2 regions of the Stenotrophomonas sp. 28608_Sma genome follow, and region 2 is predicted to be linked to the other one. Evidence: riboswitches for the same ligand, from Rfam matches in the RefSeq annotation. Region 2 holds a riboswitch; the other holds the start of a gene.

Region 1 (14,878 bases), 830 kb from region 2:
CAGCAAGAACAATTCACCGCCCAGGTGGACTTCGTTGGCCTCGGTAAAACCGGGAGTGGTCTCCGGTGGGGTTTCCCACTTGGCCTGCCAGTCGGCATCGGAGGTAACCAGCAGCGATGCAGCAAAGCCACCGCTGGATTTCATAGCACCGGTCTCCGGCATCGCCTTGCCGTCCCCGTTTATCCAACCATCGCTGGCGGAGCTGTTCAGTGGCAGCATCATGGCCATCATGGCCAGCGCGTAGGTCCATCGCATCAACGGCTCTCCTTGGCAGCCGCGTTCCGCGGCAGAGCGGGCAGTATTGCTCAACCTTGCCCGGCAAAGCAGCCGGAGAGCCGGAGCAGAGTTTCCGTTGCCTGCCGATGTGGGCGATGCTTGCCAGCAAAGGAGGTGACATGGGAATCGGGAGCGAGGAAAAGCCGGGCGGTGATTCAGCATCACCCACGCCGCAGCACGTGCTGATGCTGCCCGGCCTGGATGGCTCCGGCAGGCTGTCGTTCCCGTTTCTGTCAACACTCCAGGCTCATGGGCTGACGACGCAGGCGATTACGCTGCCTGCGCAGGGAGGGCAGGATCACGCCACGCTGGCCCAACGGCTGTGGTCGCAGCTGCCCGGCCATCCCTTCATCCTGCTTGCCGAGTCCTTCTCGGGCCCGTTGGCGGTTGAACTGGCCACGCGACAGCCCGCCGGGCTGCGCGGACTGGTGCTTGCCGCGACCTTTGCGCGTCGGCCGGTGCCATTGCCGGCAGCCAGCGCAGCCCTGCTGACGCCGGCCTGGCCTCTGCCTCCCGTGGCATTGCTTGCGCGCCTGTTGCTGGGGCGGTGGCGCACCCGCGAGCACCTGTCGATGCTGCGCGATGCGCTGGCCCGGATTCCGGCGGCCACATTGCGGCAACGCGCCGCAGCGACCCTGCGCGTCGACGTACGCGCATTGCTGCCGGCAATCGACGTGCCGACGCTGTGCCTGCACGCGTGCCATGACCGCCTGCTGTGGCCGCCCAGCGTGGCAGAACTGCAGGCCCTTTTGCCGGATGCCCGGCATGTTTCGCTGGAAGGACCGCATCTGCTGCTGCAGGCACGCGCTGACGCAGCCGCAGCCGAAGTTGCCGCGTGGATGAGGACGCTGCCGTCCTGATGGAGGGGCTCAGCCCCGCGCGCGGGTACGTGCTGCCTTCTTCGCCGCCACCTTGCGCACGGTCTTCTTTGCCGCACGGGTCTTCGCTGCCTTCTTCGCCGCAGCGCTACGCGAGGCGGGAGTGCTGGACTTCTTGGCCACCGTCTTCTTTGTCGCCTTCTTTGTGGCTGTCTTGCGAGCCGGTGCCTTCTTTGCCGCCGCCTTCTTCGCAGGTGCCTTCTTCGCTGCCGTCTTGGGTGTGGCCTTCTTTGTAGCGGACTTCCTGGCAGGCGCCTTCTTCGCAGCCGTCTTGCGGGTCGCCTTCTTCGTACCCTTGCGTGCGCTGCCGCTACGCTTGCCGCCGCCATCCTGCTTGTTCACGGTAGCCCAGGCAATACGCTCGGCCGTGCCTTCGCTGGCACCGCGCTCGCGCTCGCTTTCCTCGATGTGCTCGGCCTGACGCTTCTGTTTATCGGAATATGCGGATTTGTCACCACGGGGCATGACAGTTCTCCTGTTGTTGTAGTCAGGCCAGCAGGCGCAGCCTGGGTTCGCGCGCCCACTGGCGGGTGGCGGTCGCTGCCAGGAATGCCTTGGCGTCTTCCGCTTCGACGATGCCGGCGTCGTTGCCGACCCTTGCCGCCTTCAGCAGCGCCTGGCCGCCCGCGTCGCTGGCGATGGCCTTCAGGTGCGCCCACGCCTGGCTGACGAACTCAAGGGCAGCGCTCTCTTTCGACAACGCCTTTGATGCCTCTACGCTCAGCACCACGGCCACCGCATCGAACACGGCCGATGGCGTGCCGGCCAGTTGCCCATCGGCGGCCTGTACGCTGCCGTCACTGAGCGTGGCGCCTCCCACTTTTGGTGCGACCAGCTTCACGTTTGCACCTGCCTTCCGGGCCGCTTTGCTCAGGCTGGCAATCAAGCGCGCGTCGGAGCCTTCGTCGAACAGGATGCCGATGCAGCGCCCTTGCAGGGTGGGTTTGTTGCGACCAATCACCCGCACTTCGGGGGCGGGGGGCATGTCCCGCACTGGAGTAGCGGTCGGCGCCGGGTCGGGCAGTGCAGGCAACGCCAACCCGTCGGCCACGCGCTGTGCCAGTGAGTCGTCGATATTGCGCAGGTGGCTGACGGTACGCACCCGCACCTTCAACGTTTCCACCTTGGACAACTCGAACACCAGCGCCGATGCCAGATGGGCCTATTCCGGCTTTTCAAGGCTACGGAAGAACATGCGGGCCTGGCTGTAGTGGTCGGCAAAGCTCTCCGCGCGGATGCGGCCCTTGCGGCCATCGTCCGTGCTGGCGTGACTGCGGAATCCGCTTGAGGCCTCGCGCGGTGTGTCTTCCTGCAGCGAGCTGGGATCGTAGGCCACCCGGCCCTTGGGAACCTGCATCTGCATGTGGCCGTCGCGCTGATGATTGGCAAACGGGCACTTCGGAGCATTCACCGGGATCTGGTGGAAGTTGGGGCCGCCCAGGCGCAGCAGCTGGGTGTCCAGATAGGAGAACAGGCGCCCCTGCAGCAGCGGGTCGTTGCTGAAGTCGATGCCGGGCGGCACGTTGGCCGGGCAGAACGCCACCTGCTCGGTCTCGGCGAAGAAGTTGTCCGGCCATCGGTCCAGCACCATGCGGCCGATGACCTGCAACGGCACCAGTGATTCGGGAATGATCTTGGTCGGGTCCAGATGATCGAACGGGAATGCGTCGGCCTCTTCTTCCGTAAACAGCTGCACTGCCAGCTCCCATTCCGGGAAGTCACCGCGCTGGATGGCCTCGAACAGGTCACGGCGATGGAAGTCATTGTCGGCCGACTGCAGCTTCAGCGCTTCGTCCCAGACCGTTGACTGGATGCCCAGCTTCGGCCGCCAGTGGAACTTGACGAAGGTCGACTCACCTGCCTCGTTCAGCAGGCGGAAGCTGTGCACGCCGAAGCCTTCGATCATGCGCAGCGAACGCGGAATGGCACGGTCGCTCATTGCCCACATGATCATGTGCATCGACTCGGGCATGAGCGAGATGAAATCCCAGAAGGTGTCGTGGGCCGTGGCCGCCTGCGGGAAGGCACGGTCCGGTTCCATCTTCACCGCGTGCACCAGGTCCGGGAATTTCATGGCGTCCTGGATGAAGAACACCGGGATGTTGTTGCCGACCAGGTCCCAGTTGCCCTCCTTGGTATAGAACTTGACCGCGAAGCCGCGCACGTCGCGCGGGGTGTCCACCGAGCCTGCGCCACCGGCTACCGTCGAGAAGCGGGTGAACACGGGTGTCTTCACGCCTACCTCGGTCAGGATGCGCGCTCGGGTATGCGCCTTCAGCGATCGGGTCAGCTCGAAGTAGCCATGTGCTGCGCTGCCACGTGCGTGCACGATGCGCTCGGGAATGCGTTCGTGATCGAAGTGGGTGATCTTCTCGCGCAGGATGAAGTCCTCCAGCAGCGTGGGCCCCCGGGTTCCCTGCCGCAGGGAGTTCTGGTTGTCCGCCACCGGGATGCCCTGATCGGTGGTCATCACCGGATGGCTGGCCCCGGCCTGCTGGTGCAGTTCATCACCGTCGCCCCGGTAGTGGTTTTCGGCGTGGGTGGTTGCGCGCTTGCCGGTCGGCTTGCTGGCGGCCATTGACGTTGGCTCCGGATGATCTGAAAGAGAACCACGACACTGGAACCGAGCCCGTTAAACCGAGGTCCGGCAAAGGTGAACGTACAGGCAAAAGCAGGCTCGGGTATGCTTGCCCCATGCGAGTCGAGCCCGCCGACATCGAAGCCCTGTTCGACGCCATCCCGGATGTGCTGTTCTTCATCAAGGACCTTCAGGGGCGTTACACCCACGTCAACCAGACCATGCTGCGGCGGCTGGGCCTGCGCGCGCGCAAGGACGTGATCGGGCGTACCGCGGCTGAAATCTACCCGACCGGCCTCAGCGCGGACTACGTCGACCAGGACGCCCGCGTGCTGTCCGGTGAGGTGATCGAGAACCTGATGGAGCTGCACCTGTTCGCCAACCGCGAACCGGGCTGGTGCCTGACCTGCAAGCGCCCGCTGGTGGTCGATGGGGCCATCGAGGGCCTGATCGGCATATCCCGCGACCTCGGCCAGAAGGACAGCCTGGGCACCCAATACGAGCAGCTGCGGCTGGCCCTGGCCCACCTCAATGCGCACTACGCCGAGAACGTGCGCATGCAGACCCTGCTGGACATCACCGGCTTCTCGCTGTCGAAGCTGGAGCGCAGCTTCCGCAAGGTGTTCCAGATGACCCCGCAGCAGGTGCTGACCCGACTGCGGATCCAGATGGCCATGCACCTGCTGCACGGTGACGACAGCATCGCCTGCATCGGCCAGGCCTGCGGTTTCAGCGACCAGAGCGCCTTTACCCGCAAGTTCAAGGCTGAAACCGGTTTCTCGCCGCGCGCCTACCGGGCCCGTATTGGTGGCAACGTCGGCGAGCCGGCGCTGGCCTGAGCCGCCTGCTGCGCTGTGCCTATCCCCGTGGGCACGGGACAGGGTAAGGTGTCGCCCCTGTAGCCGCCGCCAGCCCTGCCGATGCCCAACTCGATTCCGACCGCTTCGCCGTCCCGCCTCGGGCACTCGCTCAAGCCCCGCCAGCTGATCATGATGGGCCTGGGCAGCGCCATCGGCGCCGGCCTCTTCCTCGGCTCGGGCGTGGGTGTACAGGCGGCCGGCCCGGCGGTTCTGGTGTCGTATCTGGTCGCTGGTGCGCTGGTGATCATCGTGATGAACGCACTGGGCGAGATGGCGGCGGCCAAGCCGACCAGTGGCGCGTTCTCGGTCTATGCCGCTGATGCCATGGGAGCCACCGCCGGCGCCACCGTGGGCTGGCTGTGGTGGGTGCAGCTGGTGATCGTGATCGCCGCCGAGGCGGTAGGCGCGGCCGGGCTTCTTGCCACGGTCTGGCCGGCGATACCGGTACCAATGGCGGCGCTGGCCTTCATGCTGTTCTTCACCGCGATCAACCTGCTGGGAGTGAAGAACTTCGGCGAGTTCGAATTCTGGTTCGCCATCCTCAAGGTGGTGGCGATCCTGGCCTTCATCGCCATCGGCGTGGCGCTGCTGATGGGCTGGCTGCCGCAGGTGACCTCGCCGGGCCTGAGCAACTTCACCGAGCATGGCGGCTTCGCGCCGAAGGGGCTGGCCGGCATCGGCGCGGCGCTGCTGGTTGTCGTTTTTGCCTTTGGCGGCACCGAGATCGTAGCCGTCGCTGCGGCCGAAACCGAAGATCCCGAGCGCAGCATTGCCCGTGCCATCCGCACCGTGGCCTGGCGCATCCTGGTGTTCTACATCGGCTCGCTGAGCGTGATCATCGCCGTGGTGCCGTGGACCAGCGAGGCGCTGAAGTCGCCGTTCGCTGCGGTGCTGGATATCGCCCGCATCCCGGGCGCGGGTACGGCCATCACCCTGATCGCCGTGATCGCACTGCTGTCGGCACTCAATGCCAACCTCTACGGCGCCTCGCGCATGATGTATTCGCTGGCGCAGCGCCGCGAGGCACCGGCGGTGCTCGGCTGGACCGACCCGCGCCAGGTGCCGGTGATCGCCGTGCTGGCCAGCGTGCTGTTCGGCTTTGCCGCCACGGTGATGGAACTGCTGTTCCCGGACCGGGTACTGCCGGTGCTGCTGAACATCGTCGGTTCCACCTGCCTGCTGGTGTGGACGCTGTCGCTGGTGTCGCAGCTGGTGCTGCGCCGCCGGGCCGACCGCCTCGGCACCCGCCTGCCGTTCCGCATGGCCGGATTCCCGTGGCTGACCGCCTGTGCGCTGGCGATCCTGGCACTGATCTTCGGCCTGCTGCTGAGCGAGTCGCACACCCGCCTGCAGTTCCTGTCGATGGTGGCACTGACTGCCACGATCGCCGCCAGCAGCGCCATCGCCCGGCGCATGCGCGAGGCGTGACTGAAGCTGCCGGCCAGCGGCCGGCACTACCACGGGGGCTGCACATCCGCCGTGCCATCCTGATCGTGTGGGCCGCCCGCGGCCCGTCGACCAGGAGTACCGCATGCTGCGCAGTCGCCCCTTCCTGATGTTTACCGGCCAGGCCGAGGCCGCCCTGGCCCTGTACGCCGAGGCCTTCGCCGATTTCCGCCTGCTGGCAATGCAGCGCCATCCGGACGGCGCCGGTGCCGGCGTGCCGGGGCAGGTGCGCCAGGCCATCTTCCTGCTCGGCGGCACCCATTACCTGTGCTTTGACAGCCTGGACGTGCACGATTTCACCTTCTCGCCGTCGATCTCGCTGTTCGTGGAGTGTTCCGGCGCCGAGCAGTTCGAGCGTGCGGCACGCGTGCTGGGTGAGGGCGGCCATTGGTTGATGCCGGTGGGTGACTACGATTTCAGCAACCGCTACGGCTGGGTGCAGGACCGCTTCGGTGTCTCGTGGCAGTTGAGCCTGGGGCAGATGCCGGACCCGTGATCGGATGTTTGTGGGTGTGGACCTTGGTCCACACGCGCTTATGAAAACGGCCCGCTTGCGCGGGCCGTTCTCTTTACCGATGCCGCGAGGAATCAAGCCTCGACTTCATCATCCTTGTAGGCATCGACCGGGATGCAGGCGCACATCACGTTCTTGTCGCCGTACACGTTGTCGACGCGCGCCACCGGCGGCCAGTACTTGCTCTGCTTCAGGCTGGCCAGCGGGAAGGCGGCCAGTTCGCGCGGGTAGGCGTGGGTCCACTCGCTCGCGGTCACCGCGGTGGCGGTGTGCGGCGCGTTCTTCAGCGGGTTGTCCTCGCGGTCCAGGCGGCCGTCTTCGATCGCGGTGATCTCCTCGCGGATCTGGATCATCGCGTCGATGAAGCGATCCAGCTCGTGCAGCGACTCGCTCTCGGTCGGCTCGACCATCAGCGTGCCGGCCACCGGGAAGCTCAGGGTCGGGGCGTGGAAGCCGAAGTCGATCAGGCGCTTGGCCACGTCCTCGGCGCCGATGCCGCTGGTCTTCTCCAGCGGGCGCACGTCCAGGATGCACTCGTGTGCCACCAGGCCGTTGCGGCCGGTGTAGAGGGTCTTGAAGTGCGGGGCCAGGCGCTTGGCGATGTAGTTGGCGTTGAGCTGCGCGACCTGGGTGGCCTTGCGCAGGCCGTCGCGGCCCATCATCGCGATGTACATCCAGCTGATCGGCAGAATCGAGGCGCTGCCGAAGCTGGCAGCGCTGACCATGCCGACCGGGCCGTTGTCACCCAGCTTGCCCGGCAGGAACGGGGCCAGGTGCTCCTTGACCGCGCACGGGCCGACGCCCGGGCCGCCACCACCGTGCGGGATGCAGAAGGTCTTGTGCAGGTTCAGGTGCGAAACATCCGAACCCCACTTGCCCGGCTTGGCCACGCCGACCAGGGCGTTCATGTTGGCACCGTCGGTGTACACCTGGCCGCCGTGCTTGTGGATGATCTCGCAGATCTCCACCACCTCTTCCTCGAACACGCCGTGCGTGGACGGGTAGGTCATCATGATCGCGGCCAGGCGGTCGCTGTACTTCTCGGCGTTGAGGCGGATGTCCTCGACGTCGACGTTGCCGTTGGCATCGGTCTTGGTCACCACCACCTTCATGCCGCACATCTGTGCCGAGGCCGGGTTGGTGCCGTGCGCCGAGTCCGGAATCAGGCAGATATCGCGATGTTCCTCACCGCGCGAGCGGTGGTAGGCGCGGATCGCCAGCAGGCCGGCGTACTCGCCCTGCGCGCCGGAGTTCGGCTGCAGGCTGACCGCGTCGTAGCCGGTGCATTCCACCAGCATCGCTTCCAGCGTGTCGATCAGTTCCTTGTAGCCCAGCGCCTGGTCGGCCGGCACCAGCGGGTGGATCTGCGAGAACTCCGGCCAGGTCACCGGGATCATCTCGGCGGTGGCGTTGAGCTTCATGGTGCACGAGCCCAGCGGGATCATCGTGCGGTCCATTGCCAGGTCCTTGTCGGCCAGCGAACGCAGGTAGCGCAGCAGCTCGTGCTCGCTGTGGTGGGTGTTGAACACCGGGTGGGTCAGGAACGCGGACTGGCGCAGCAGGCCGGCCGGCAACGCGTCGGCGGTGCTGGCATCCAGTGCGTCGACGTCCAGCGAGGCACCGAACACGGCAGCCACGGCGACGATGTCGGCGCGGGTGGTGGTCTCGTCCAGGCTGATGCCGACCGAGTCGCTGTCGATCGCGCGCAGGTTGTAACCGGCGGCGCGTGCCTTGGCGTGGATCTCATCGGCGTGCACGCCGGTGACATGCAGGGTGTCGAAGAAGTCACCGCCGACCTGCACGCCGGCGTTGCGCAGCGCGGCGGCCAGGATCGAGGCCAGGCGATGGGTGCGGCGGGCGATGCGGGTCAGGCCGTCCGGGCCGTGGTAAACGGCGTACATCGAGGCCATCACCGCCAGCAGCACCTGTGCGGTGCAGATGTTGGACGTGGCCTTCTCGCGGCGGATGTGCTGCTCGCGGGTCTGCAGGGTCAGGCGGTAGGCCGGGTTGCCCTGCGCGTCGATCGAGACGCCGATCAGACGGCCCGGCATCGAGCGCTTGTAGGCGTCACGGCAGGCCATGAAGGCGGCGTGCGGGCCACCGAAGCCGAACGGCACGCCGAAACGCTGGCTGTTGCCGACCACGATGTCCGCGCCCCATTCGCCCGGAGCGGCCAGCAGGGTCAGGGCCAGCAGGTCGGTGGCCACGGCCACCAGGCCGCCGCGCGCGTGCACGGCATCGACCAGCGCCTTGTAGTCGCCGACCTGGCCGAAGGTGTCCGGGTACTGCAGCAGCAGGCCGAAGGCTTCCGCTTCCAGCGCTTCGGCCGGGGTGCCCACGCGCAGCACGATGCCCATCGGTTCGGCACGCGTGCGCAGCAGTTCCAGGGTCTGCGGGTGCACGGCGTCGTGCACGAAGAAGGTGTCCGACTTCGACTTGGCCGAACGCTTGGCCAGGGTCATCGCTTCGGCGGCGGCAGTGGCTTCGTCCAGCAGCGAGGCGTTGGCGATTTCCATGCCGGTGAGGTCGGCGCACAGGGTCTGGAAGTTGATCAGCGCTTCCATGCGACCCTGCGAGATTTCCGCCTGGTACGGGGTGTAGGCGGTGTACCAGGCCGGGTTTTCCAGGATGTTGCGCAGGATCACGTTCGGCGTGTGGGTACCGTAGTAGCCCTGGCCGATGAAGCTGCGCAGCACGGTGTTCTTGTCGGCGATCGCACGGATCTTTGCCAGTGCCTGCACTTCGGTCATCGACTCCGGCAGCGCCAGCGGCGCCGGCGACTTGATCTTGGCCGGTACGATGGCATCGGTCATGCCATCCAGCGACGCGTGGCCGACGACATCGAGCATCTGCGCGATCTCGGCGTCGTTGGGGCCGATGTGGCGCTCGACGAACGCATTGTGGTGCTCGAGCTCACGCAGGGAAGGGGTGTTCTGGGACATGGCGAAGGATCCGTCAGGAAAGGGCACACGCACGGGCACAAGCCGCCGGTCGGCGGTCTGCGGGGCGCCCCTCTGTCCTTTTGCCTGAGAGTTTAAAAGCGCGGCGGACCGCAGCTTCGTGCCCCTTCGGCGCCGGATCGAACCGGTCTCTCCAGAGTTCTGTTACGGGTGGTATCGGGCCTGAGCGATTACGGGCGTTGCGCCTTCGGCAGCGGTGTTCCGCTTCTCCCACCGTGTTGCCCGCCGATTATAGCCCGTTGCGGGCCCGCCGGCCGCCTCCAGGCATGGCCGCCGCGCCTGAATGGCCGATGGCCCGGTCGTGCGTTTTGTGCACCGCTGCATGGCATCGGGCGCAATCCCCACCTATGATGGGCGGATACCCGAATTCATCTGGCGCCGTCCCTGCAGAAGGGGACCGGCGCCCGCCGTGCGTGCCGCGCATGGCCCTGCCGGACGCCTTCCCCATGACCGCCGCTGTTGCTCCCTCCACCCGCCGCATGGCCCTGCTGCTCGCCGGTCTGGCCATGTTCGGTCCGTTCTCGATCGACACCATCTTCCCGGCGTTCCCGCAGCTGGCCCAGCGCCTAGCGGTGGACGAAGTGGCGGTGCAGCAGACCATCAGCGTGTATCTGCTGTTCTACGGCCTGATGAGCCTGGCGCACGGCCCGCTGTCCGATGCCTGGGGCCGCAAGTGGGTGATCCTCGGTGGCCTGGTGGTGTTCGTCGGCGCCTCGGTCGGCTGCGCGCTGTCCACCGACCTGACCACGCTGCTGGCGTTCCGCGCGCTGCAGGGCCTGTCGGCGGGTGTCGGCATGATCGTTGGCCGCGCGGTGATCCGCGATCTCTACCATGGCCACGACGCGCAGCGCCTGATGAGCCAGGTGTCGATGCTGTTCGGCATCGCCCCGGCCATCGCACCGATCATCGGTGGCTGGATCCTGCTCAGTGGCGCCGGCTGGCCGCTGATCTTCTGGTTCCTGGTGGTGTTCGGGCTGGTCCTGCTGGCGGCCACTGCACGCTACCTGCCGGAGACCCATCCGGTTGAAGCGCGCGTGCCGTTGTCGCCGCGCACGTTGATGCGTGATTACCTGCGCATCGGCTTCAACCCGCGCTTCCTGCGCCTGGCGCTGGCCGGCAGCATCGGCTTCGGTGGCATCTTCCTGTACATCTCCTCGGCGCCGGTGTTCGTGATGCAGCACCTGCATCTGGGCGAGGGCGGCTTCGCCTGGCTGTTCATCCCCACCATCGGCGGCATGACCACCGGCTCGTTCCTGTCCGGGCGCATGGCCGGGCACACCACGCCCACCCGCCAGGTGTCCATTGGGTTCGGCCTGTGCGCGTTGTCGGTGCTGCTGAACGTCGGCTACGTGGCGCTGTCGCCGCAGTTCGTGCTGCCGTGGGCGGTGCTGCCGATCTTCCTGGGCGGCATGGGCATGGCGCTGATCTTCCCGATCCTGGCGCTGGCGGTGCTGGACATGTACCCGCACCAGCGCGGCCTGGCCTCGTCGCTGCAGGCCTTCGTGCAGCTGATGATCAGCACCGTGGTGGCTGGCGTGGTATCGCCGCTGCTGAGCGCCAGCCCGCTGCACCTGGCGTTGGGCCAGGCGGCGTTCTTCGGTGCTGGTTTCGTGTTCTGGTACTGGGAACACCAGCGTGAACGCGCGGCGCAGGCAGTCTGCACGGGTCACTGAGCAGCGTGCAGGGGTAGGGCGGACGGGGATGCCGGCACATCCTTGCAACCGCGGACAACCGGACTAGGCTGGGCATTCCAGCCAGCCGGTGCGTGGATGCACGACAGCCAGCCAATCCGATGTCGTTGCATGAGGTTCCCCCATGGCTGCGCAGCAGACCTACCGCCTGTTCGAGGTGGCGCTGAAGGAGCGCCGCGTTCTCTCCCCTTCCCTGGACCGCATGGTGTTCACCGGTGCCGACGTGGCGCGGATGAAGACCGAAGGCCCGGACCAGCGCATCAAGGTGTTCTTCCCCTTGCCCGGCCAGGAGGTGCCGCAGGTCCCCAGCGGTGAAGACTGGTACCCACGCTACCGGGCCCTGCCGGATGACAAGCGCCCGCCGATGCGTACCTACACCATCCGCCAGCTGCGTGCGGAGCAGGGCGAGGTCGATGTCGATTTCGTCATCCACGGGGTGACCGGACCCGCTTCGCGCTGGGCCATGCACGCCCGCCCAGGCGACCGCGTGGTGTTGCTGGCCCCCGATGCCGACTGTGCCGAGAGCAGCGAAGGCTGGGAGTGGAAGCCACCAGCCGGTGTCGGCCAGGTACTGCTGGTGGCCGATGAAACGGCGTTGCCTGCGGTGGCGGGCATCCTCGAAGAGCTGGCGGACATGCCTGATCCGCCGCGCACGCTGGCATTGCTGGAAGTGGCCCAGGCCGGCGATGCGGTGCCGTTGAAAGCGCCGGGCACAGCCGAGCTGGTGTGGTTGCCGCGTGGGCAGGCCGCCTATGGCCAGCCGCTGCTGCAGGCGGTCCAGGAACGGCTGTCAGCGACCTCAAGCGTGGCTGCTGGCGATGCGCTGGAGGAGATCGACGTCGATACGCAGATCCTCTGGGAGCAGGCCGACACCTGCGTGGCCGGGCCGCTGTACGCCTGGGTGGCGGGTGAGGCGGGGGCGGTGATGGCGATCCGCCGCCACCTGGTGCGCGATTGCGGGCTGGACCGCCGCGCGATCACCTTCATGGGCTACTGGCGGCACGGCAAGGTGCTGGACTGACCATACTGGATCGAGCACGCGTGAAGCAGCGCTGCGGGCGGGGTGCGCTATCCTTGCGCCCCCCTTCGCAGCGGTACCGCACCATGTCCACCAGTTCCAAGACCCGCCGCGACCAGCGCCGTCGCCAGGAAAAGCAGGCCGCCAACAAGGCCGCCGCGCAGGCATCGCCGGTGGAACCGCATGCCGAGCTGCGCGATGCGCAGCGCACCCTGCTGGCCGGTGTCGTGCGCCGTGACGGCGAATGGGTGCTGGGCATGGACGGCCGCATCGCTGGCCACAGCGAGAGCGCTGCGCAGGTGCTGGCGCTGATCATGCAGGCCGGTGAACTGCACGAGCGCAACGGCACGCCGGTGCGCCTCATGTACTCCGATGCGCTGCGCGATGCCGCGCAGGCCGAAGCGAAGGAGAAGGGCCAGACCTTCGAGGAATTCAAGGCCGAGCTGGCCGCAGCGATGGCCGCGAAGAAGAACAGCTGACAGGCACTTCGGTAGAGCCGGCCGCTGGCCGGCTGCCAGACAGATGTCCACCGTGCAGTTGCCGGCCAGCGGCCGGCACTACCGGAAAGGGGCGGATCCTTTCGGATCCGCCCTTTTTCATTTCGCCGCCGGGGCCGCGTTGGCCTGCCAGCCGCACATCTGGCCTTTGACTGCTGTTTCGGTAGAGCCGGCCGCCGGCCGGCTGCCCGTTGGGTCTTCATCGCGTAGTTGCCGGCCGGCGGCCGGCACTACCGGAAAGGGACGGATCCTCGCGGACCCGCCCCTTTTTTCATTTTGCCGCCGGGGCCGCGTTGGCCTGCCAGCCGCACATCTGGCCTTCGTTTGATTGCTGTTTCGGTAGAGCCGGCCGCTGGCCGGCTGCCAGACAGATGTCCACCGTGCAGTTGCCGGCCAGCGGCCGGCACTACCGGAAAGGGGCGGATCCTTGCGGACCCGCCCCTTTTCTCATTTCGCCGCCGGGGCCGCGTTGGCCTGCCAGCCACACATCTGGCCTTCGTTCTGCTGCTTCAGCCACTCGTTGACCGGGGTGAAGTACTCGATCATCGGGCCGGCATCGAGCTTGTCGGTGCCGGTCAGCTCCTTCAGCGTGGCCTGCCACGGCTGGCTGGCACCCTTGCTCAGCATCGCCCAGTACTTCTGGCCGGCTTCCTTGTTGCCGTAGAAGGTGCACTCATGCAGCGGGCCCTTGTAGCCGGACGCGTCGCACAGGCCCTTGTAGAACTGGAACTGCAGGATGCGCGCCAGGAAGTAGCGGGTGTACGGGGTGTTGCCCGGCACGTGGTACTTCGCGCCCGGATCGAAGAACTCTTCGCCACGGGTGCTGGCCGGCGCCACGCCCTGGTACTTGGCCTTCAGGTCCCACCACGCCTTGTTGTAGTTGTCGGCGGTGATCGAGCCATCGAACACGCCCCAGCGCCAGCGGTCGATCATCAGCCCGAACGGCAGGAACGACACGCCCGACAGCGCCATGCGCATCTGGTTGTTGATGACCGCTTCGCGGCTTTCGGTCGGCGCATCAACCAGGCCGATCGAGCTGAGGTACTTGGGCGTCATCGCCAGCACGATGGTGTCGCCGATCGCTTCATGGAAGCCATCGTTGGCACCGCCCTGGAACAGCGGCGGCAGCGGGTTGTAGGCCAGGTCGTAATAGATGTGGCCCAGCTCGTGGTAGATGGTGGTGAAGTTTTCTTCGTTCGGCTTGATGCACATCTTGGTGCGCACATCGCCTTCCATGTTCATGTCCCAGGCACTGGCGTGGCAGACCACGTCGCGGTCATCGGGCTTGATGAACTGGGTCTTTTCCCAATACGACTGCGGCAGCGACGGCATGCCCAGCGACACGTAGAAGTCCTGGGCGCGCTCGGTCATCTGCCTGGCGGTACGCAGTTCGGCCTCGCGCTGTGCCTTGTACTGCGCCGCTACGTTGGCATCCTTGCCGGCCTTGGCCAACGCCGCGCTCAGGTTGGTCTGGTACTGCTTTTCAAGCGCTGCAGTGATGTCCAGGCTGCCGGCACCCGGATACGGCTCCAGCTGGTCCCACAGGTTCGACCAGTCCTGCTGCCACATGTTGCCCAGCAGGTGTGCGGCGATCAGGCCATTGCCCACTTCCGCCTTGTCCTTGCCGTAGGTCTTGTCCAACTTGCCGCGTGCGTAGCAGTGCAGCTGCTCGTACATCGGCTTGACCTGTTCCCACAGGCGATCGGTTTCCGGGCCGATCTGCTCCGGCGGCATGTCGTAGCCGCTGCGCCACATCTGGCCGGCATCGGTGAAACCCATGCCCTTGGCACCTTCATTCACCAGGCCGACGAACTTCTGGTAGTCGCCGCGCATGCTCTTGGTGGTGCTGTGCCAGCCCTGCCAGGCGTCGAGCTGCTTGTCGTAGTCGCGGCTGCGTGCCAGCACCTGCTCCAGCTCGCCCAGCTGGCGGCAGGAGTTGGGATCGTTGGCATTGGTGCAGTACTTGCCGGCACCGTAGCTGCCTTCCATGCGGGTGGCGATCTGGGTCAGCTCGGCCAGTTTGGCCGGGTCACGCGGTGCCGGCATCGAGGACATCAGCTTCAGCAGGTGGATCGCGCGCTTGCTGTCCTCGCTCATCGGCTTGCCGTCGAACTTGGCGGCCTGTTCGATCCAGCTGTTGAGCTGGGTCAGCGAGCGCTC
Region 2 (14,878 bases):
TCCGAGGCATTCTTGCCCTTGCTGTAGGCGAACTGCTGGATCGGGCGGATCGCATATTCGTGCAGCACGGCCTCCCAACCCTTCAACCGCGGGCTCTTCCAGTTGCCATAGGCGCGGCGCACGTTGGCCACACCGTAGCGGGCGACTTCGGCCAGGACCTCGTCGATCTTCGAGGCCGGCGCATTGTCGGCGTCGATCAACAGGGCGATGCGCTTTTCCGGTTCGCTCATGGGCTCCTCACGGGCGGTTGCCTGAACCCGAGTATCGCCGATCCATGCGGGCGCTGACGTGACAGGGCGCCATCGTGCGAAGATGCCAGGCGCTTCCCCCAATGCCCCCACTGGAGTGAGTCGATGAGTCGCGAGCGCGTTCCCCACCTGGTTGTTGTCGGCGGCGGTTTTGCCGGCCTCTGGGCCACCCGTGCCCTGGCCCGCGAGCGCATACGCATCACCCTGGTCGACCGCCGCAACCACCATCTGTTCCAGCCACTGCTGTACCAGGTGGCCACCGCCGGCCTGTCCGCGCCGGATATCGCCGCGCCGCTGCGCCACATCCTCGGCCACCAGCGCAATGTGGAAGTCCGCCTCGGCGAAGTGGTGACCATCGACAAGCAGGCCCGGCAGATCCGCATGGCCGATGGCAGCACGCTGGACTACGACAGCCTGCTGCTGGCTACCGGCGCCACCCACGCCTACTTCGGCAACGACCAATGGGCCGATGATGCGCCCGGGCTGAAGACGCTGGACGATGCCATCGCACTGCGCCGCAAGCTGCTGCTGGCGTTCGAGCGCGCCGAGGCCGAACCGGACCCGGCGAAGAAGGCGGCGTGGCTGAGCTTCGCCGTGGTCGGCGGTGGACCTACCGGTGTTGAGCTGGCCGGCACCCTGGCAGAAATCGCGCGGCATACGCTGCGCAACGAGTTCCGCCACATCGATCCTGCCAGCGCCAAGGTGCGGCTGGTCGAGGCCGGCCCACGCGTGTTGTCTTCGTTCCCGGAAGTGCTTTCGCTGAAGGCGCGCCGTCAGCTGGAAAAGCTGGGCGTGGAAGTGCTGACCGGCACCCCGGTGAGCGACATCGACAGCCAGGGCTTCAAGCTCGGCGATCAGTTCGTACCGGCCCGCACTGTGGTGTGGGCCGCCGGTGTGGCCGCTTCACCGCTGGCGCGCACCCTGGAGGTGCCACTGGACCGCGCTGGACGCGTGCAGGTGCAACCCGACCTCACCCTGCCTGGGCACCCCGAGCTGTTCGTGGCCGGTGACCTGGCCGCACTGAACCAGGCCAATGGCAAGCCGGTACCCGGCGTTGCGCCCGCCGCCAAGCAGATGGGCAAGTACGTGGCCGAGGTGATCCGCGCGCGTCTGCATGGCAAGGCCGCACCGGGGCCGTTCAAGTACGCCGACTTCGGCAACCTCGCCACCATCGGCCGCATGGCCGCGATCGTGCACCTGGGCCGGCTGCAACTCTCGGGCGTCCTCGCCTGGTGGTTCTGGCTGGCCGCACACGTGTTCTTCCTGATCGGCTTCCGCAACCGCATCGTGGTGCTGCTGAACTGGGCCGTGGCGTACTGGAGCTACCAGCGCAGCGCGCGCATCATTTTTGGTGATGACCAGGAAGACCGGCGACCCCGACGGTAGTGCCGGCCGCTGGCCGGCTGCTGCGCGGTCGGATCCCTTTCCGCAGGAAAGGGCTCTGACCCCGTCAACACCATCCACGCATGGCGTGGATCTACCGGTTCATCGGGCCGCCCGGCACCCGCCGTTTCGACCAGGTGCGGCAGAAATCCTCCTTCCTCGCGGCATCGGCAATCTGCGTGCTACTCCAATGCCGGGTGATCCAGACTGTCAGTGCGGTACTGCTGAGATGCCAGCGCAGCATGTCGTGCCTTGGCTGCCGCATCAGGTGGCGGCGTGCAACCCAGAACGCTTCGCGCTCGACGTCAGTCGCCTTCTTCAACGCTTCAGGATCGAAGAACCGCGTCGTGAAGCTCCATGGATTCATCGGCTGGAATCCCGTGCGCTGCTCACTGCTGCACGCAGCCATACCACTGGGTGCGCGGTCCGCCGGCTTCGGCCGGCCTTCCACCAGCGCCAGCCCGAGCCGGTACAGCAGGCCAGGCAGCAGTGCGATGACCGCGGCCAGCATGACGACGGAGATCCATGCTTTGCCGGCAGCACGCATCGCTCTACGGCGCCTTCGGTTTCGGGTACCACAGTGCATTGACGATGACCCAGCGCTGGTCGAAGCGGCCCATGTGGAAGTAGTCGACGAACCACGGGGTTTCCAGCCGCACCGAGGCGGCGTTGCCGGTCACGTCCAGCACCGTGCAGCGGCGGTCCCATTGATCCTTCGGGGTCTTCAGCGCGCCCTGCTTCGTCAACGCGACCAGCTCTTCCTTCGACATGCGGCGCAGGCCCAGGCGTTCGTCGGGTGTATCGCCGAGCACCGCGCGCTTGGCCAGGTCCGGGTGCAGGGAGCGGGCGACGCGCTGCGGGTCGGCCTCCAGCTGGCCGTCGACGTAATCGTGGCAGGTGGCTTCGATGGCCGCGATGGTGGCCGGGTCGGCGGCAGGGCTCGTTGCTGCGGAAAGAGCGAACAGCAGGGCAATCGTGGACATCCGGGTCTCCAGCTCTGGGCGCGGGGCGATCATGGCATGGGCAAGCCGCATCCACGCATGGCGTGGATCTACTGCATCAGGCCCATTTCGTCGACGCTCAGCTGCATGTACAGGAACGCGGCCGCTTCGTCGGTCATCGGCTGGCCCTGCGGGAAACTGTCGAGCCAGGCGGAGATGCGCGCATGCCGATGCTTCAGCGCATCAGCTATCGCGCGCTTTTCCGCGTCGGTGGCATGTTCCTGCATCTCATCGCGCAGCAGGTCATCGCCGATGCCCCATTTTTCGGCCAGCGGGATCAGGTCGACCAGATCGGGCGGCACCTGGTCGCGGCGCAGGTGGATGGGCTCGGGCGTGTCCGGGCCGCGCTGTGCGGCCAGTTCGGCGGCGCTGCCGATCTGCCCGTGCTGCAGCGGTGGCGGAGTCTGGGCGCAGGCCGACAGGGTGATACAGAACGTCAACATCAGCATCCAGCAGGATTTCATCGGACCGCTTCCTGTGTCGATGGATGTGGCGATGATGGCATGGCCCAGCACACCATCCACGCATGGCGTGGATCTACAGGACCGGCGCCTGCAGCCAGGCCAGCTTGCGTTCGCGCGGCTGCTGCTTGAGCTGCCACTCGGCGCGCGAGGCGGCGGCCCGGTCCGGGTACTCGCGCACGGCCAGCACGCGCAGTGGCGGCCGTGCCCGGGTGTAGCGCGCGCCCTTGCCGGCCTGGTGGGCGGCGAAACGCGCCTCCACATCGGTGCTGATGCCGGCGTAGTAGCTGCCATCGCGGCATTCGAGCAGGTACAGGAACCACGGGCGGAGGGACGGGGCCATGCCCGGATTATGCCGTGCTGCACTGCAGCGGATATACTGGCGCCCGAATGCAGGAGAGAGGCGCCGCGCTGGCGCCCGCCGAAGGCGCAGGCTCCCATGATCGCTCAGGCCGGTGGGCTGGAATCCCACCAACCATGCATTCGACTCGCCGAGCTGGAGAGAGGTCACCGGGCACGCCCGGGACGATCCGCCGAAGGGGCACGCGGCCAACGCCGCTGAACTCTCAGGCAAAAGGACAGCGGGAGCGGCACCGGTCATCGTCATCCCGTCATTGCGCAGGCAGTGGCGGTAGTCGCGCATGGCCGGCCCCACCGCGCCCGGAGCCTGTCCCATGCTGCTGTCCATCATCTACCTGATCGCCATTTCCGCCGAAGCCATGACCGGCGCGCTGTCCGCCGGCCGTCGCCGCATGGACCTGTTCGGGGTGGTCATGATCGCCTGCGTCACCGCCCTCGGGGGCGGTTCGCTGCGCGACATCCTGCTCGGCCACTACCCGCTGGGCTGGGTGAAGCATCCCGAGTACCTGGGCTTCACCGTGTGCGCGGCGCTGATCGCCACCTGGGTGGCGCGCTGGATGCACCACTTCCGCCGCACCTTCCTGGTGCTCGATGGCCTGGGCCTGATCGCCTTCACCCTGATCGGCTGCTCGATCGCGCGCGAGGCCGGCCATGCCATGCCGATCGTGCTGATCGCCGGCATGCTGACCGGCGCGTTCGGCGGCGTGCTGCGCGACATTCTCTGCAACGAGGTGCCGCTGATCTTCCAGAAGGAGCTGTACGCGATCATCGCGCTGCTGACCGGCGCGGCCTACCTGTTGCTGCTGCACTGGGGCGTGGCCGACGCCACCGCGATCCTGTGCTGCCTCGGCGGCGGCTTCGCGCTGCGCCTGCTGGCGATCCACTACCGCTGGGAAATGCCGAAGTTCGTCTATCACGACGAAGTGCATTGATTGTTTGACGGTAGTGCCGGCCGCTGGCCGGCAACACGGCACGCGCCCACAGATTCCGGCAGGTTGCCGGCCAGCGGCCGGCACTACCGAATGCGTTGCATGACCATGGTCATGCGGCATTGGCCGGGGTGATTGGCTACCATTGTCACCCCGTCGCTGCCGCGACGGCATCCAGCCACGCCGCGCCCGCGGCCCCGCCAGACAACTCCCTCCCCGCTGCCCGTGGTGCCGTGAACGCGCCGACGGGCCCGCATGTCCCTGCGCGCGCAGGGCGCAGGATGCCCCATGTCTGTCGCCGAAAATTCCCGCTTCCGTCGTGCCCGCCTGTTGTGGGCGGTGCTGGCCATCGCCCTCGTCGCCGTTCTGGCGTGGTGGCTGTGGCCCCGGAACGGCGCCGGCAGCAGCGACGATGCGCCGGGCAAGACGGTGCCGGTACGCGTGGCACGCGCCAGCGCCGAGCCGCTGGTGCTGCGCCTGAAGGCGGTCGGTACGGTCACCCCGCTGCACAGCGTGGTGGTACGCAGCCGCGTGGATGGCGAACTGCTACGGCTGCATTTCCAGGAAGGCCAGCAGGTGAAGGCCGGCGATCTGCTGGCGCAGATCGACCCGCGCCCGTATGAAGTGAAGCTGGCACAGGCGCAGGGTACCCAGCAGCAGAATCTGGCCGAGCTGGAAAACGCCGAGCGCCAGCTGCAGCGCTACCGCGAACTGCAGAAGCAGAACTACGTGTCCGGGCAGGAACTGAGCGACCAGCAGAGCAAGGTGCGCCAGCTGCAGGGCCGCCGCCTCAGCGATCAGGCGTCCGTTGATGAAGCGCGCCTGCAGCTGCAGTACACCCGCATCACCGCGCCGGTCAGTGGCCGCGTCGGGCTGCGCCGGTTGGACGTGGGCAACCTGGTGCGCGCCAGCGATGCCGAAGGCCTGGTGACTCTGGCGCAGACCGCGCCGATCAGCGTGCTGTTCACCGTGCCCGAACCCGAGCTGCCTGCGCTGCTCGATGCCGTGCAGGCGCAACCGGCACTGGCGGTGGAAACCTGGGACCGCGAAGAACGCCGGCAGCTGGCCCGCGGCTCGCTGTCCAGCGTCGACAACCGCATCGATACCACCACCGGCACGTTGAAACTGCGTGCGCACTTCGACAACCACGATCTGGCGCTGTTCCCCAACCAGTTCGTCAACGTCCGCCTGCAGCTGGGCGAGCAGCCCGCGCTGCTGATTCCCGATGCCGCCGTGCAGTTCGGCAGCCAGGGCAACTACGTGCATATCGTCGACAAGGACAGCAAGGCACAACGCCGCACCGTGGTGCTCGGTCCAGCCGATGATGGACGCGTGGCCGTGCGCTCCGGGCTGGCCGCAGGGGACAAGGTGGTGATCGAAGGCATCGACGGGCTGGAAGACGGCACGGCGGTGGAGATCATCACCGAGGAGGCCGCGACCAAGGCCGGCGCATGAACCTCTCGCGCCCGTTCATCCTGCGCCCGGTCGCAACGACTCTCCTGATGGTGGCGCTGCTGCTGTCCGGCGTGCTGGCCTATCGCCTGCTGCCGGTGGCGGCGCTGCCGCAGGTCGATTACCCGATCATCCAGATCACCACGCTGTATCCGGGGGCCAGCCCCGAACTGACCACACGCACCATCACCGCACCGCTGGAGCGCCAGCTCGGCCAGATTCCCGGCCTGAAACAACTGTCGTCGACCAGTTCCGGTGGCGCCTCGGTCATTACCCTGCAGTTCGGGCTGGAGGTGTCGCTGGGTGTGGCCGAGCAGGACGTGCAGGCCGCCATCAACGCGGCGGGCAGCTTCCTGCCCGGGGACCTGCCTGTGCCGCCGGTGTACCGCAAGGTCAACCCGGCCGACACCCCCATCCTGACCTTGGCGGTGACCTCGCAAGGCCTGTCGCTGCCGCAGGTGCACGATCTGGTGGATACGCGCATCGCCCAGCGCCTGGCGCAGTTGCCCGGCGTCGGCCTGGTCAGCCTGGCCGGTGGCCAGCGCCCGGCGGTGCGCATCCAGGTCAATCCAGCGGCGCTGGCCGCCAACAACCTGGGCATGGACCACATCCGCACCGCCATCGCCGCCGCCAACGTCAACCTGCCCAAGGGCAGTTTCGATGGCCCGATCCGCGCGGTGATGCTCGATGCCAACGATCAGATGCGCAGCGTGGATGAGTACCGTGCCCTGGTACTGGCCTGGCGCGACGGCGCGCCGCTGCGGCTGGGCGATGTAGCCACCATTACCGATGGCGCCGAGAACCGCCAGCTGGCCGCCTGGAGCGGTACCACGCCGGCAGTGCTGGTGAACATCCAGCGCCAGCCCGGCGCCAACGTGATCGCCGTGGTCGAGCAGGTGCGTACGCTGCTGCCGCAGCTGCAGGCCACGCTGCCCGCCGGCGTGCAGATGAATGTACTGAGCGACCGCACCGAATCGATCCGCGCGTCGGTGCGCGGCGTGCAGAAAGAACTGGTACTGGCCATCGGCCTGGTGGTGCTGGTCACCTGGGTGTTCCTGCGCAATCTGCCGGCCACGCTCATTCCCAGCGTCGCGGTGCCGCTGTCGCTCATCGGCACCTTCGCGGTGATGCTGCTGGCCGGCTATTCGCTCAACAACCTCACGCTGATGGCGCTGACCATCGCCACCGGCTTCGTGGTGGACGATGCCATCGTGATGCTGGAGAACATCGCCCGCCATCTGGAGGAAGGCGAAAGCCCCCGCGATGCAGCGCTGAAAGGCGCAGCCGAGATCGGCTTCACCCTGGTGTCGCTGACTGTTTCGCTGATCGCGGTGCTGATCCCGCTGCTGTTCATGGCCGACCTGGTGGGTGCACTGTTTCATGAGTTCGCAGTGACACTGGCTGTAGCCATCGGCATTTCGCTGGTGGTCTCGCTGACGCTGACGCCGATGCTGTGCGCGCGGTTCCTGAAGCCGCACGCGAAGACTGCACATGCGCCCGATGTCTTCGACCGCGTCATCGGCCTCTACGACCGCCAGCTGCGCTGGGTGCTGCAGCGCCAGCCGCTGATGTTGCTGGCCACCGTTGCCACCCTCGCACTGACCGTGGCGCTGTACTTCGCCGTGCCCAAGGGTTTCTTCCCGGTGCAGGATGCCGGCCTGGTGCAGGGCATCAGCGAAGCGCCGCAGGCGATCTCATTCCAGGCCATGCGCGAGCGCCAGCAGGCGCTGGCGGCGGCCATCGAAGCCGACGAGGCGGTGGCCAGCGTCTCGTCCTACATCGGCGTGGACGGCAACAATGCCACGCTCAATACCGGCCGCCTGCTGATCGAGCTGAAACCGCACGGCGACCGCGATGGCGCCGCCGTGGTGATGGCGCGCCTGCAACAGCGCGTGTCGAAGATCCCCGGCATCACCCTGTACCTGCAGCCGGTACAGGAGCTGGGCATCGAAGACCGCATCAGCCGCACCCAGTACCAGTTCACCCTGACCACGCCGGATCTTGAAACACTGGAACGCTGGACCCCGAAGCTGCTGCAGGCGCTACGCCAGCAACCTGCACTGCGCGATGTCGCCAGCGATCTGCAGATGCAGGGCCGGCAGGCGCGCGTGGCGATCGACCGCGATGCGGCGGCGCGCCTGGGCGTAAGCGTGGAAGCAGTAGCCGATGCGCTGTACGACGCCTATGGGCAGCGCCAGATTTCGACCATCTTCACCCAGGCCAGCCAGTACCGGGTGGTGCTGGAGGCCGATCCTTCACGACAGCCCGGGCCGGAGGCGATCACGGGCCTGCGTGTGCGCAGCAGCAGTGGGCAGACCGTGCCGCTGGGTGCGGTGGCACGCGTGGATCTGGGCCCGACCGCCCTGCTGCGCAACCATGTCGGCCAGTTCCCGGCGGCCACGCTGTCGTTCAACCTTGCCCCGGGCGCATCACTGGGCGAAGCGGTGGAGGCTGTGCACGCCGCGCGCGCACAGGTGAACCTGTCGCAGAGCATCGAACTTCGCCTGCAGGGTGCCGCAGCGGCCTTCAGCAGCTCGCTGTCGTCCACACTGTGGCTGATCCTGGCCGCGGTGGTGGTGATGTACATCGTGCTGGGCGTGCTCTACGAGAGCTTCATCCATCCGATCACCATCCTCTCCACCCTGCCCTCGGCCACCGTGGGTGCATTGGCCGCACTGTGGCTGAGCGGACGCAGCCTGGACCTGATCGCGGTGATCGGCATCGTGCTGCTGATCGGGCTGGTGAAGAAGAACGCGATCATGATGATCGACTTCGCGCTGGACGCGCAGCGCACACGCGGCATGTCACCGCGCGAGGCGATTCATCAGGCCGCGCTGCTGCGCTTCCGGCCGATCCTGATGACCACGCTGGCTGCACTGTTCGGCGCGGTGCCGCTGATGCTGGCCAGCGGTTCCGGCGCCGAACTGCGGCAGCCACTGGGCTGGGTGATGGTGGGCGGACTGCTGGTCAGCCAGGTGCTGACCCTGTTCACCACGCCGGTGATCTACCTGGCCTTCGACCGCCTGCAGCGTGGCCGTGCAGCGTCCCCGGTGGCGGTTGACGAGGCGCGCGCGTGAACCCCATCGCGCGCCTGGCGCAGGCCTGCGTGCAGCGCCCGGTAGCGACGATCCTGCTGGCGGTGGCGCTGGTGCTGGCCGGCCTGCTGGCATTGCGCCTGTTGCCGGTGGCGCCACTGCCGCAGGTCGACTACCCGGCCATCGAAGTCAGCGCCAGCCTGCCCGGCGCCTCGCCCGAGTCGATGGCAGCCACCGTCGCCACGCCGCTGGAGCGCGCATTGGGCAGCCTGCCCGGCATCTCACGCATCGACTCGGCCAGCACCCAGGGCCAGACCCAGATCGAACTGAAGTTCGTACTCGGCCGCGACATCGATGAGGCAGCGCGTGAAGTGCAGGCCGCCATCAATCTTGCACGCGGGCAGTTGCCCAGTGGCATGCCCGGCATGCCGCAGTACCGCAAGGTCAATCCCTCACAGGCACCGATCCTGGCGCTGGCACTGACCTCGGACACGCGTTCGCCAGGCCAGCTGTATGACCTGGCCTCCACCGTGCTGGCGCAGAAGCTGTCGCAGGTGCCGGGCGTGGGCGAAGTGCAGGTGGGCGGCAGCGCCTTGCCCGCCGTGCGTGTATCGCTGGACCCGAATGCGCTGAACCATGCAGGCCTGGCACTGGAGGACGTGGCCCAGGCCATCGGCCGCGCCAACGCCATGCGCCCGCTGGGTGCCGTGGGCGATGACCGCCAGCAGTGGCAGCTGGAAGCGCCGCTGCAGCTGCGCCAGGCCGCGCAGTACCGCGAACTGGCATTGAAGGTCAGCGACGACCGCACGCTGCGGCTGGGCGATGTCGCCGCCGTTGCCGATGGCGTGGAAGACCGTTACGCCAGCGGCTTCCACAACGAACGCCCCGCCGTGCTGCTGATCGTCAGCCGCCAACCCGGCGCCAACATCATCGCCACCGTTGATGCCATCCAGGCGCAGCTACCGCAACTGCATGCGCTGTTGCCCTCCAGCGTGGACATGCGGCTGGTGATGGACCGCTCGCCGGTAATCCGCGCCACCCTGCACGAAGCAGAGCTCACGCTGGTGCTGGCGATCGTGCTGGTGGTGCTGGTGGTGCTCGGCTTCCTCGGCCACTGGCGTGCAGCGTTGGTGCCCAGCGTGGCGATTCCGGTGGTGCTGTTCGGTACGCTGGCGCTGATCGCGCTGATGGGCTTCTCGCTCAACACGCTCTCGCTGATGGCGTTGATTGTCGCGGCGGTGCTGGTGGTGGACGATGCCATCGTGGTGCTGGAGAACATCGCCCGCCATCGCGAGCTGGGCGCTGACCGCTGGCAGGCGGCGGTGCGTGGCGCATCGGAAGTCGGTGCCACGCTGCTGTCGATGAACGTTGCACTGGCCGTGGTGTTCGTCTCCATCCTGTTCCTGGATGACTTCGTCGAACGCCTGTTCCGCGAATTCTCACTGACCCTGGTGGCGGCCATGACGGTCTCCGTGCTGGTCGCGCTGAGCCTGGTTCCGATGCTGTGTGGACGATTGTTCGTGGATGCCGCGCAGCAACCCTCGCGTTGGCAGCACGCCAGCAACGCACTGTTCGAGCGCGTGCGCGGCGCTTACCTGCGTACGCTGCAGGTCAGCCTGCGCCGGCTGCGCTGGCCGTTGCTGGCGTTCGTTGCAGTCATCGCGCTCAACACGTGGCTGTTCCAGCAGGTGCCCAAGGGCATCGTGCCCAAGCAGGACACCGCGCAGCTGCGTGGCTTCGCGCGCGGCGATGACGGCCTGTCCTTCCAGGCCATGCAACCGAAGATCGATGCGTACAGGAAGCTGTTGCTGTCCGATCCGGCCATCGAGGACATCATCGGCTACATCGGTGGCAGCAACGGGGTCAACAACGCCTTCATCATGATCAAGATGAAGCCGCTGGCCGAGCGCAAGGTGTCCAGCCAGCAGGTGATCGACCGCCTGCGCGCGCGGCTGCCCAAGCTGCCCGGCGGCAATCTCTATCTGTGGGTGGACCAGGACATCCGCCTGGAGGGCGCCGGCAGCAGCGGCAAGTACGAGTTCCAGCTGCTTTCAGCCGATACAGCGCCCCTGCGCGAATGGGCACCGAAGGTGGCTGCCGCCCTGCGTGGCCTGCCCGAACTGGTTGACGTGGAAGCACAGGGTGAAGCGGGCATGCGCCAGGTGGTGCTGGATATCGACCGCGAAGCAGCCGCGCGCCACGGCGTGGACCTGCGCACCGTCGCCAACATGCTCAACAACTCCTTCAGCCAGCGCCAGGTCGCCACGCTGTACGACAGCCTCAACCAGTACCGCGTGGTGATGGAGCTGGACCCGAAGCACACCCAGGACCCGGGCACGCTGTCACGCCTGCAGGTGATCGATGGCAACGGCCAGCGCATTCCGCTGTCGAGCATCGCCAGCTGGCGCTATGGCATGGCACCGGACCGGGTGTACCACAGCGAGCAGTTCGCCTCGATCTGGATCGAGTTCGCACTGGCACCGGGCGTAGGGTTGGAACAGGCCACACAGGCGATCGATGGTGCGATGTCGAAACTGATGCTGCCACGTTCGGTACAGGGAAAACTGTCAGGCGAAGCCGGCGGCCTGGATCAGCTGCGCGCGCGCCAGCTATGGCTGGTGCTGGGCGCCACGCTGGCGGTCTACCTGGTGCTGGGCATCCTCTACGAGAGCTTCCTGCAGCCGCTGGTGATCCTGTCCACACTGCCCTCGGCCGGTGTCGGTGCGCTGCTGGCGCTGTGGCTGTTCGGCAACGAACTGAACCTGATCGCCCTGCTCGGCCTGTTCCTGCTGGTGGGCGTGGTGATGAAGAACACCATCCTGCTGGTGGATTTCGCACTGGCCGGCGAGCGGCGCGGGCTGAGCGCGCAGGATTCAGTGATGGAAGCCGCACGGTTGCGCCTGCGGCCGATCCTGATGACCTCGCTGGCAGCGCTGCTGGGCACGCTGCCGCTGATGCTGGCCAATGGCGAAGGCTGGGAGCTGCGGCAACCGCTGGGCATTGCGATTGTCGGCGGCTTGCTGGTCAGCCAGTGGTTGACGCTGTACACGACCCCGGCGATGTATCTGGCGTTGGCGAGGATTCGGGCGAAGCGGTGAAGGTGGGGCTGGGAATTCATCCACGCGTGGCGTGGATCTACCGTCAATGCCGCACGACGAACCCGCCGGACCGGCCGCTGGATGGCGCCTGCAGCTCCTCGTTGAAGGCTGCCTTGATGGCCTCGACCACCACGTCACGGTCCATGCCCTCACTGGTCACCAGCGCGTCGGCAACGTGCTGGGCAACATCTGCAAGAATTCGCCCCCAGGCACGTTCTTCGCGGATGTCGGGGCGATCCTCGTACAGCCCCACTTTCAATGATGCATGCAGCCCGCGCTCAGCGATCCACACGCGAATCATCTCGACCGAAGATTCGTCGCGTTGGGCAGCTTCAGGGATGATCAGTTCTTTCATGGCGGCAGCCGCAAGGAGAAGTGATCGCATTGTGACCCACATCCATGCATGGCGTGGATCTACTGCGGACCTTGAGTAGAGTCGAGCTTGCTCGACTGCCGTTGGTGCACGTTTTTCCGCAGTCGAGCAAGCTCGACTCTACGTGTCCAAGGCGGATCATCGCACTGTGCGGACTGGACCACTTGGCGTGCCGGATGCGACCCGACGGGCCCGCGACAAATGTGGCCTCCAGCGGGTCGTAGCCGTCATTGCCGGGGACGGCGAATCGTCCACGCATGGCGTGGATCTACTGCCACCCCGGCGATGTACCTGGCGCTGTCGCTCATGCGCAGCGCCAGGCGCATCGCCGGTGCAGATGGGCCGGTCTCCAACTCCGACCGGCCCTGATCGCGGCCGCACCCCCGCAGGCGCTGGCCGCCATCCACACACGTGCCGCACTCAGGCGGCTTCCATCAAGCTGCTTCGGACACCTTCACGTCGCGACGGGCGCGCACGGCCGCAGCCAGTCGCTCCAGCACCGTCACGGTGGTGTCCCAGTCGATGCAGCCATCGGTGATGCTCTGCCCATAGACCAGCGGCTGGCCTTCCACCAGTTCCTGGCGGCCACCGACCAGATGGCTCTCGATCATCACGCCAACGATGCGCTGTTCGCCGTCTTCCAGCTGAACGGCGATGTCGTCGATCACCTTCGGCTGGTTCTCCGGGTTCTTCAGGCTGTTGGCATGGCTTGCGTCGATCATCAGGCGCGTCGGCAGCTTGGCCTTGGCCAGCACCTGGCAGGCCTCGGCGACACTGCCGGCGTCGTAGTTCGGCTGCTTGCCGCCGCGCAGGATCACATGGCAGTCCGGGTTGCCGGTGGTCGACACGATGGCGGTGCCACCCTGCTTGGTGACCGAGAGGAAGTGATGCGGGTTGGATGCCGCACCCACGGCATCGGCCGCAATCTTCACGTTGCCATCGGTGCCGTTCTTGAAGCCGACCGGGCACGACAGCCCCGAGGCCAGCTCGCGATGCACCTGGCTTTCGGTAGTGCGTGCGCCGATCGCACCCCATGCCACCAGGTCGGCGATGTACTGCGGCGAGATCACGTCGAGGAACTCGACACCGGCCGGCAGGCCCAGCTTGTTGATGTCGCGCAGCAGGCCGCGGGCGATGCGCAGGCCCTTGTCGATCTTGAAGCTGCCGTCCAGGTCCGGATCGTTGATCAGGCCCTTCCAGCCCACCGTGGTGCGCGGCTTCTCGAAGTACACGCGCATGACGATTTCCAGTTCGCCGGCCAGTGCGTCGCGCAGCGGCTTCAGGCGCTGGGCGTACTCGATGGCGGCCTTCGGGTCGTGGATCGAGCACGGGCCAACCACCACCGCCAGGCGGTCGTCACGGCCATGCAGGATCTGGTGCAGGGCCGCGCGCGAGGCGCTGACGGTGTCGGAGGCTTCATCGTCACAGGGCAGCATCGCCAGCAGCTGGGCAGGCGGTGTCAGCGGTTCGATGGTGCGGATACGCAGGTCGTCGGTGTGCGGGGGCATTGCGGGAGATCTCCGGAACGTTGGGGGTCCCCAGCGTGGCGGCATGAAAAAAGCCGCCAGGTTCGCTGGCGGCTTTCGGGAATGCGTCTGAAGCTTTCTTCAGGGTGAGCGCAGTCCTTCCTCCGCCAGTGGCTTCGGAAAGTAATACCAGTAAAAGCTGGTGGGGGCTGCGTTCATGGGATCTATTGATAACACAGCTTTTGCGCAGTGCAAAATGTTTCATCCGCAACTGGGGACGCGGTTCAGCGAGGTGCGCACCAGCCATGCCTACACGGCGGCAGCCACGCGAAGTTGCTCATTTGCCATGCACTTCCACATCCAGCAGCAGGCCCTCATGGATGTCGGCCCAGCGCTCCAGCACGCGGTCCAGCTCCTGCCTGGCTTCGTCCAGCTGCTCGGGGTTGAGCAGGGAACGCGCGGTGTAGAGGTCGGAAACCAACCGCCGCAGGGCCGATTCCGGGATGGCCACCGACGGCCCCTCCAGGCCCGGCAACTGCAACGCCGGGCTGTCGCCAAGAGGGCCGAACAGCGTGACCTGGAGCGTGCTCTGCATGATCGACTTCCCTGCGGATGGACATGGGCAATGCACTGTTTACCGTGTCTGGGTGACAGGCGCATGTGCCTCCCATGCCGAGGCCCGGGATCTGCCGGCGTCTGCCGCCCCGCTACAGGGCGGCCAGGTCGGCCAGGTGCTGGGCCATGCTGTCCATCGCGCCTACCGCATGGGTGGTGGTGAAGTACGCATGCCAGCCGGTCGCGGCGATGCCGGCCACCAGCGCATCGACCTCCTCGCGGCTTGCACAGCGCCAGACCGCATAGAACTGCTCATCGCTGCCGTGCGGTACGTCCGTGGCAATGCGGCCCATCGCCAGCGGCGTGATGCGGGCTGGATCGAACTGCTGCATGCCGGCGCCAATACGGGCGAAGAAGGCATTCCGCTGCTCGGGCGGGAGTGCGGTCCAGGCAGGTGTGGCGGTGTAGAGCTCGATGAAGGTGTGCGACACGGTGGTTCTTCCTTGAGGTTGACGAG

What was found. A riboswitch is a leader RNA that binds a small molecule or an ion and turns the genes downstream of it on or off. The one in region 2 is predicted to bind glycine.
Region 1: it holds a riboswitch for glycine, as region 2 does, so the genes downstream of both, gcvP (aminomethyl-transferring glycine dehydrogenase) here and ACZLHH_RS21255 (trimeric intracellular cation channel family protein) in region 2, are expected to answer to the same signal.

Annotation. Positions count from the first base shown of each region.
Region 1 covers NZ_CM151308.1:3,669,282-3,684,159, reverse strand. The annotation lists gene ACZLHH_RS17450 (hypothetical protein) at 1-222, opposite strand, end outside; gene ACZLHH_RS17445 (alpha/beta fold hydrolase) at 396-1,136, shown strand; gene ACZLHH_RS17440 (hypothetical protein) at 1,146-1,619, opposite strand; partial or broken gene ACZLHH_RS17435 (catalase) at 1,642-3,732, opposite strand; gene ACZLHH_RS17430 (AraC family transcriptional regulator) at 3,849-4,571, shown strand; gene ACZLHH_RS17425 (amino acid permease) at 4,653-6,020, shown strand; gene ACZLHH_RS17420 (VOC family protein) at 6,124-6,534, shown strand; gene gcvP (aminomethyl-transferring glycine dehydrogenase) at 6,627-9,494, opposite strand; glycine riboswitch at 9,557-9,659, opposite strand; gene ACZLHH_RS17410 (multidrug effflux MFS transporter) at 9,959-11,185, shown strand; gene ACZLHH_RS17405 (siderophore-interacting protein) at 11,328-12,224, shown strand; gene ACZLHH_RS17400 (hypothetical protein) at 12,308-12,700, shown strand; gene ACZLHH_RS17395 (M2 family metallopeptidase) at 13,166-14,878, opposite strand, start outside.
Region 2 covers NZ_CM151308.1:4,495,667-4,510,544, forward strand. The annotation lists partial or broken gene ACZLHH_RS21225 (NYN domain-containing protein) at 1-230, opposite strand, end outside; gene ACZLHH_RS21230 (NAD(P)/FAD-dependent oxidoreductase) at 354-1,634, shown strand; gene ACZLHH_RS21235 (hypothetical protein) at 1,726-2,178, opposite strand; gene ACZLHH_RS21240 (nuclear transport factor 2 family protein) at 2,183-2,614, opposite strand; gene ACZLHH_RS21245 (hypothetical protein) at 2,683-3,075, opposite strand; gene ACZLHH_RS21250 (GIY-YIG nuclease family protein) at 3,170-3,436, opposite strand; glycine riboswitch at 3,477-3,566, shown strand; glycine riboswitch at 3,580-3,683, shown strand; gene ACZLHH_RS21255 (trimeric intracellular cation channel family protein) at 3,768-4,385, shown strand; gene ACZLHH_RS21260 (MdtA/MuxA family multidrug efflux RND transporter periplasmic adaptor subunit) at 4,671-5,837, shown strand; gene ACZLHH_RS21265 (multidrug efflux RND transporter permease subunit) at 5,834-8,911, shown strand; gene ACZLHH_RS21270 (efflux RND transporter permease subunit) at 8,908-11,967, shown strand; gene ACZLHH_RS21275 (DUF5076 domain-containing protein) at 12,011-12,322, opposite strand; gene ACZLHH_RS21280 (3-deoxy-7-phosphoheptulonate synthase) at 12,775-13,848, opposite strand; gene ACZLHH_RS21285 (hypothetical protein) at 14,144-14,401, opposite strand; gene ACZLHH_RS21290 (DUF6616 family protein) at 14,514-14,852, opposite strand.